2 regions of the Streptomyces sp. TAA040 genome follow, and region 1 is predicted to be linked to the other one. Evidence: predicted binding sites of a transcription regulator. Region 1 holds the regulator's gene; the other holds the start of a gene.
The links. The regulator HrcA, encoded in region 1, represses chaperone genes, less so after heat shock. The targets are predictions, from matches to a motif close to TTNGCACTCNGNNNNNCNGAGTGCNAA.
Positions count from the first base shown of each region.

Region 2: groL (chaperonin GroEL) is a predicted target of HrcA. The motif match lies at 1,650-1,676, and genes of this name have one in related genera.

Region 1 covers NZ_AUKR01000005.1:58,140-62,275, reverse strand. Annotated here, with positions in the region: gene H300_RS0104235 (DUF3097 domain-containing protein) at 1-248, opposite strand, end outside; gene H300_RS0104230 (MBL fold metallo-hydrolase) at 284-988, opposite strand; gene hrcA (heat-inducible transcriptional repressor HrcA) at 1,258-2,274, shown strand; gene dnaJ (molecular chaperone DnaJ) at 2,275-3,402, shown strand; gene H300_RS0104215 (nitronate monooxygenase) at 3,524-4,136, shown strand, end outside.
Region 2 covers NZ_AUKR01000014.1:123,989-128,124, reverse strand. Annotated here, with positions in the region: gene thrC (threonine synthase) at 1-403, shown strand, start outside; gene H300_RS0114510 (MoaD/ThiS family protein) at 563-838, shown strand; gene H300_RS0114505 (cold-shock protein) at 1,254-1,457, shown strand; gene groL (chaperonin GroEL) at 1,798-3,426, shown strand; gene H300_RS0114495 (LLM class F420-dependent oxidoreductase) at 3,627-4,136, shown strand, end outside.

The DNA of each region.
Region 1 (4,136 bases):
ACCAGCGTGACGGGACGGCCCTCCAGCAGGAAGCCGCGCGGTGCCATCGGGAAGACCCGGTGCTTGCCGAAGCGGTCCTCCAGAGTGACGGTGAGGCCCTCCGCCGTCTTCTCGCAGCGGATCACCGCACCGCAGAAGCCGGTGCCGGGCTCCTCAACCACCAGCCCCGGGTCGGCCGGCACCTCGGGCACCGGCGCGGGCCGCTTCCACGGCGGAGTGAGGTCGGGTCCGTAGCTCCTGCTGCGCATGGCACCATTCTGCCCCCGCGGACGCGGGTGTGCGGTCATCCGCCCCCGAATCGGCGCGCCAGCTCGTCGCGTTGGGCCGCGACGAAGGCCGCGTCGACCACGGCCCCGTGCCCCGGGACGTAGTCCGCGGCCGGCCCGCCGAGGGCCAGCAGCCGGTCGAGCGCGGCGGGCCAGCAGGCCGGAACGGCGTCCGGTCCGGCCTGCGGTGCGCCGGACTCCTCCACGAGGTCGCCGCAGAAGACCACCGCGGGCGGCCCGGGGACCAGCACGGCCAGGTCGTGACCGGTGTGCCCCGGGCCGACGTCGGTCAGCAGTACGTCCCGCCCGCCCAGCCGGAGCGGCAGTTTGCCGGAGACCTCGTGCTCCGGCGCGACCACCGCGCCGGAGGCCTCGGCCGCGGCGACGGGGTCGGCACCGTGCCGGACCGCGTCGGCGCGCAGCGCCTCGCCGCCCCCGGCGAGCAGCGCGGCCGTGCCCGGCGCGCCGTACACCCGCGCGCCGGGGAGGGCGGCGGTGCCGAGCACATGGTCGAAGTGCGGATGTGTCAGGGCGACGTGGATGACCGGACGGCCGCCCAGCCGGTGCACCTCGTCCCGGATCAGCGCGCCGTCCCGCAGCCCGGAGCCGGTGTCGACGACCAGCACGGCCTCCGAGCCCGCGACCACGCCGACCGTCGCGTCCCAGCCCGGCAGACGGCAGCGGAGCACACCGGGGGCGAGCTCCTCCCAGCGGGGTGTCATACGTCTCCCTCCGCGCGGGCGCCGGTCTGCTCCGGAAGTCCCGCCTTCGCCACCGTACGGCTTCCGCGCTCCCGTCCGGGCGCGGGATGCGGAGGGGGACGGGTCCCCGGCGGGGCGCGTCGCACGGTACGGTCGGGGCCGCCGCCCTTGCTCAGGCCGCGGTACCCGGCCGTACACTTGCTCAGGGGAAGCTGGCACTCGCAGCCTCGGAGTGCCAAACGAGACCCACGGGTCACGACAGGCCCATCAGCGGACGGGAGGTGCGCCGAATGCTCAGTGAACGCAGGCTTGAGGTGCTGCGTGCCATCGTCCAGGACTATGTGGGTACCGAGGAGCCGGTCGGTTCCAAGGCACTCACCGAGCGGCACCAGCTCCAGGTTTCCCCGGCGACGGTGCGCAACGACATGGCCGCGCTGGAGGAGGAGGGCTTCATCGCCCAGCCGCACACCAGCGCCGGCCGGATCCCCACGGACAAGGGCTACCGCCTCTTCGTGGACCGGCTCGCCGGTGTCAAGCCGCTGTCCTCCCCGGAGCGCCGCGCCATCCAGAACTTCATGGACGGCGCCGTCGACCTGGACGACGTGGTGGGCCGCACGGTGCGGCTGCTGGCGCAGCTCACCCGGCAGGTCGCCGTGGTGCAGTACCCCTCGCTGACCCGCTCCACCGTCCGGCACGTGGAGCTGCTGGCGCTCGCCCCGGCGCGGCTGATGCTGGTCCTGATCACCGACACCGGGCGGGTGGAGCAGCGGCTGATCGACTGCCCCGAGCCGATCGGCGAACCCTCGGTGGCGGATCTGCGGGCCCGGCTGAACAGCCGGGTCGTCGGGCAGCGGTTCACCGAGGTCGCGCGCCTGGTGCAGGACCTGCCGGATTCCTTCGACACGGAGGACCGCAGTACGGTCTCGGCCGTGCTCTCCACCCTGCTGGACACCCTGGTCGAGGAGACCGAGGAGCGTCTGATGATCGGTGGCACCGCCAACCTGACGCGTTTCGGCCCGGACTTCCCGCTGACCATCCGCCCGGTGCTGGAAGCGCTGGAGGAGCAGGTGGTCCTGCTGAAGCTGCTGGGCGAGGCGACGGACTCGGGAATGTCGGTCCGTATCGGTCACGAGAACGCCCATGAAGGACTGAATTCCACTTCGGTGGTGTCCGTCGGCTACGGTTCCGGCGGCGAGGCAGTGGCCAAACTCGGCGTGGTCGGACCGACCCGCATGGATTACCCCGGAACGATGGGAGCGGTACGCGCAGTGGCACGTTACGTCGGACAGATTCTCGCGGAGTCATAAATGGCGACGGACTACTACGCGATCCTGGGTGTGCAGCGGGATGCCTCGCAGGAAGAGATCAAGAAGGCCTTCCGCAGGCTCGCCCGGGAGCTGCACCCGGACGTGAACCCGGATCCGAAGACCCAGGAGCGGTTCAAGGAGATCAACACCGCCTACGAGGTCCTCTCCGATCCGCAGAAGAAGCAGATGTACGACCTGGGCGGCGACCCGGGCGGCGCTGGCGGCGGTGGTTTCGGCGGTGGCGGCGGCTTCGGCAACTTCTCCGACATCATGGACGCCTTCTTCGGCAACGCGGCGCAGCGCGGACCGCGCTCCCGCACCCGCCGGGGCCAGGACGCCATGATCCGGCTGGACATCGACCTCGAAGAGGCGGCCTTCGGCACCACGAAGGAGATCCAGGTCGACACCGCCACCGTCTGCACCACGTGCAGCGGCGAGGGGGCGGCGCCGGGCACCTCGGCGCAGACCTGCGACATGTGCCGCGGGCGTGGCGAGGTCTCGCAGGTGACCCGTTCCTTCCTCGGGCAGGTCATGACCTCCAGGCCGTGTCCGCAGTGCCAGGGCTTCGGCACCGTGGTCCCGACGCCGTGCCCGGAGTGCGCGGGCGACGGCCGGGTGCGCTCCCGGCGCAGCCTGACGGTGAAGATCCCGGCCGGTGTCGACAACGGCACCCGGATCGCGCTCGCGGGCGAGGGCGAGGTCGGTCCGGGCGGCGGTCCCGCCGGCGACCTCTACGTCGAGATCCACGAGAACGCCCACCCCGTCTTCCAGCGGCGAGGCGACGACCTCCACTGCACCGTCACCATCCCGATGACGGCGGCAGCGCTGGGCACCCAGTGCCCGCTGGAGACGCTGGACGGGATGGAGGAGGTCGACATCCGGCCCGGCACCCAGTCCGGGCAGTCGGTCCCGCTGCACGGACGCGGCGTCACCCACCTGCGCGGCGGCGGGCGGGGCGACCTGATCGTCCACGTCGAGGTGCAGACCCCCTCGAAGCTGGAGCCCGAGGAGGAGGAGCTGCTGCGCCGGCTTGCCCAGCTGCGCGGTGAGGAGCGGCCGGTCGGCCAGTTCCAGCCCGGTCAGCAGGGGCTCTTCTCCCGGTTGAAGGACGCCTTCAACGGACGCTGACCCGGCATGCGGTGGCGTCCCGTCGGCCCCCGGGCCCGGTGGGAGGCCACCGCGCCCCGGCGCCGTACGAGGCGCCGGTGCCGCCCGCGGTGGGGATCGCGGTGCGTGAAAGGATGGCCCCATGTCCTCCGTGCTGACGACACTCTCCGCTCTGTCCGCGCACCCCATCGTGCAGGCCCCGATGGCCGGCGGGGCGTCCTGCCCGGAGCTTGCCGCGGCTGTCTGCCGGGCCGGTGGCCTCGGTTTCCTGGCTGCGGGCTACAAGACGCCGGAGGCGGTGTACGAGGAGACCAGGGCGCTGCGAAGGCTGACGGACCGCCCGTTCGGGGTGAACCTGTTCATGCCGCAGTCCTCCCAGGGCCCGGGCAGCGACACCACCGTCGCCGTCGAGGTGTACCGGGAGCAGCTCGCCGGCGAGTCGTCCTGGTACGACACCGAGCTGGGAGACCCGGACCAGGGGAACGACGACGCCTACGAGGGCAAGGTCGCCATCCTCCTCGACGACCCGGTCCCGATGGTTTCCTTCACCTTCGGCTGCCCCTCCCGCCGGGTGCTGGAGCGGTTCGCGGAGGTCGGCACGGTCACCGCCGTCACGGTCACCTCGGTCGCGGAGGCGCAGGCCGCCCAGTGGTCCGGGGCGGACATCCTCTGCGTGCAGGGCGTGGAGGCGGGCGGACACCAGGGCACCCACCGCGATGACCCGCAGTCGGACGGCCGTGCCGCCGGAGTGGGAC
Region 2 (4,136 bases), on a different contig from region 1:
CGTCTCGCAGGCCTTCCGGGACGGCCACGACGTGGTGCGTCCGGTGCGGCCGGACACCATCGCCAAGTCGCTGGCGATCGGCAACCCGGCCGACGGCCCGTACGTCCTCGACATCGCCCGGCGCACGGGCGGTGCGGTGGAGGACGTCGACGACGCCCAGGTGGTCGATGCGATCAAGCTGCTGGCCCGGACCGAGGGCATCTTCGCGGAGACGGCCGGCGGGGTGACCGTCGGTGTCACGGCGAAGCTGATCGAGAAGGGCCTGCTGGACCCGTCGCTGACCACGGTGGTGCTGAACACCGGGGACGGCCTGAAGACGCTGGACGCGGTGGCGCCCACCTCCGGCCCCTCTGCGGTCATCCGGCCCAGCCTGGACGCCTTCCGGGCCGCCGGCCTGGGCTGACCCGCCCGGCCGGGGAGGCCGGTCCGGGAGGGGCACGGCCCTGACCTGTCCGGCCGACCCGGTCCCGTCCCTCCCGACACCCCGGCGGCGCGCCACCGCGCCCCACCGACTCCTTCGTCACCCCTTCTCACCCACGGCACGTCACAGAAGGTGAACCCGATGAGCGTTACCGTCCGCATCCCGACCATTCTGCGCACCTACACCGGCGGCAAGTCCGAGGTGTCCGCCGACGGCGCGACCCTCTCCGAGGTGCTGACCGACCTGGAGGAGAATTACCAGGGGATCGGCCCGCGGGTCCTGGACGACACCGGCAAGCTGCGCCGTTTCGTGAACGTCTACGTGAACGACGACGACGTGCGGTTCGCCGAGGGTCTCCAGACGCCCACCCCGGACGGCGCGGGTGTCTCGATCATCCCCGCGGTCGCCGGCGGCTGAACCCGCGGACCGGTACGAACCTTTCCTCCTGGATTGCCCCCTCCGCAGGACAAGCGGAGGGGGCAATTCCGTGCTCCGAGAGGCGATAGAATGGACCTCGCCCCCCTGAGCATCCCTGCCGCGCGCAGGTGAGAACGCGACAAGTTGTGCCCGAAAATGCTGACCCATTTGTCGGGTTGATCCGTTGTGCCCGGCCCGCCTTGCCCGGTTTCCTTCAGGTTCGGGGCGAAACATCCGCGTGCCGCCGCCCGGAATTCTCGTCGGATTGACCTGTTGCAGAGGGCGTCCGTGCAGATACATTCAGCGGCGGTCGACGCGTTCCGGCGCACACCCCACGACGCCTGTCGGGGGTGAGTTCTGACCCGAGGTCTGCGGAGTGCGGCCTCGCGCAGGGCCAGCAATAGGGGAGTTTGGGATGGCTCAGGGCACCGTCAAGTGGTTCAACGCGGAGAAGGGGTACGGCTTCATCGCGGTCGACGGTGGTGCGGACGTGTTCGTCCACTACAGCGCGATCCAGATGGACGGGTACCGCACCCTTGAGGAAGGGCAGCGAGTCGAGTTCGAGATCTCGCAGGGTCAGAAGGGGCCGCAGGCGGACATGGTCCGGGTGGCTGCCTGAGCGACGACCACACCACATCGTCACCGAAGGGTCCGCATCCCCCGCAGACGGGGATGCGGACCCTTCGGCGTGTCCGGCCGGCTTCGAGGGTCCGCCGCGCGGGGCGGCCGCTCCGCGCGGCGCGGCCGCGGGTCGCTTGCGGAATCGCCTCGGCCGCTTGCACTCTCGGGGGGCGAGTGCTAATCATTGGCGTTAGCACTCTGCGGGTTAGAGTGACAACGAAGGACCGGTTCGGTGAGGTCCGCAAGCCCGGGGGGAAGGAACCTCCGGGCGGGCAGGCCGTCCGTCGCGGGCGCCAGCGGTCCGGAGCAATCCACCCCGTCTGGGAGGACCACTTCACATGGCCAAAATCATCGCGTTCGACGAGGAGGCACGGCGCGGCCTCGAGCGCGGGATGAACCAGCTCGCCGACGCCGTCAAGGTCACACTCGGCCCCAAGGGCCGGAACGTCGTCCTCGAGAAGAAGTGGGGCGCCCCCACGATCACCAACGATGGTGTGTCCATCGCCAAGGAGATCGAGCTCGAGGACCCCTACGAGAAGATCGGCGCCGAGCTGGTCAAGGAGGTCGCCAAGAAGACGGACGACGTCGCCGGCGACGGCACGACGACCGCCACCGTCCTGGCGCAGGCGCTGGTCCGCGAGGGCCTCCGCAACGTGGCCGCCGGTGCCAACCCGATGGCGCTCAAGCGGGGCATCGAGCGGGCCACCGAGGCCGTCTCGGCTGCTCTGCTGGAGCAGGCCAAGGACGTCGAGACCAAGGAGCAGATCGCCTCCACGGCCTCCATCTCCGCCGCCGACACCCAGATCGGCGAGCTCATCGCCGAGGCGATGGACAAGGTCGGCAAGGAAGGCGTCATCACCGTCGAGGAGTCGCAGACCTTCGGTCTGGAGCTTGAGCTCACCGAGGGCATGCGCTTCGACAAGGGCTACATCTCGGCGTACTTCGCCACCGACATGGAGCGCATGGAGTCGTCGCTCGACGACCCGTACATCCTGATCGTCAACAGCAAGATCAGCAACGTGAAGGACCTCCTTCCGCTGCTGGAGAAGGTCATGCAGTCCGGCAAGCCGCTGCTGATCATCGCTGAGGACGTCGAGGGCGAGGCGCTGTCCACGCTCGTCGTCAACAAGATCCGCGGCACCTTCAAGTCCGTGGCCGTCAAGGCGCCGGGCTTCGGCGACCGCCGCAAGGCCATGCTCGGCGACATCGCCATCCTCACCGGTGGCCAGGTCATCTCCGAGGAGGTCGGCCTCAAGCTGGAGAACGCCGGCCTGGAGCTGCTGGGCCGCGCCCGCAAGGTCGTCATCACCAAGGACGAGACCACCATCGTCGACGGTGCCGGCGACAGCGACCAGGTCCAGGGCCGGGTCAACCAGATCCGTGCCGAGATCGACAACTCCGACTCGGACTACGACCGTGAGAAGCTCCAGGAGCGTCTCGCGAAGCTGGCCGGCGGCGTGGCCGTCATCAAGGCCGGCGCCGCGACCGAGGTGGAGCTCAAGGAGCGCAAGCACCGCATCGAGGACGCGGTGCGCAACGCCAAGGCCGCCGTCGAGGAGGGCATCGTCGCCGGCGGTGGCGTCGCCCTGCTCCAGGCCTCCAGCGTCTTCGAGAAGCTGGAGCTGGAGGGCGACGAGGCCACCGGTGCGCAGGCCGTCAAGCTCGCCCTGGAGGCCCCGCTCAAGCAGATCGCCGTCAACGGTGGTCTGGAGGGCGGCGTCGTGGTCGAGAAGGTCCGCAACCTCACTGTGGGCCACGGCCTGAACGCTGCGACCGGCGAGTACGTCGACATGATCGCCGAGGGCATCATCGACCCCGCCAAGGTCACCCGTTCCGCGCTGCAGAACGCGGCGTCCATCGCCGCGCTCTTCCTCACCACCGAGGCAGTCATCGCGGACAAGCCGGAGAAGGGCGGAGCCGGCGCTCCGGACCCGACCGGCGGCATGGGCGGTGGCATGGACTTCTGATCCCCTCGGGGATCGGCGGTCCGGCGCTCCCGCGCCGGGCGCGCCCCGTGAGAGCGGGCGCGCCGTGCGCGGGCGAACCGTACGGCGGGGGGCGGTATCCGGGTTCCGGATGCCGCCCTCCGGCATGTCCGGTGTCCTGCTCCCTCTCCGCCGCGTCTTGGCCGGGTTTCCCTCGGGGGCGAGTGGGGGACCCGGTGAAAATGGTGCAATTCGGCTACACGATGATGACCGAGCAGGCCGGCCCCAAGGACTTGGTCGACCACGTCGTCCAGGCGGAGCGGGCGGGTTTCGACTTCACCGTCACCTCCGACCACTACTCTCCGTGGCTCACCTCGCAGGGGCACTCCCCGTACGCGTGGGCGGTCCTCGCCGCCGCCGCCCAGGTCACCGAACGCATCCCGCTGATGACGTACGTGACCTGCCCGACGGTGCGCTACCACCCGGCGATCGTCGCCCAGAAGGCCGCGACCCTCCAACTGCTGGCCGAGGGGCGCTTCCGCCTCGGGCTCGGCGCGGGGGAGAACCTGAACGAGCACGTGGTCGGGGGCGGCTGGCAGCCGGCCGACGTCCGGCACGAGATGCTGTCCGAGGCCGTGGACATCATCCGCAAGCTCTTCGCCGGCGGTTACGTCAACCACCGCGGCACGCACTACCAGGTCGAGTCCGCGAAGCTGTGGGACCTCCCGGACGAGGTGCCGCCGATCGGTCTC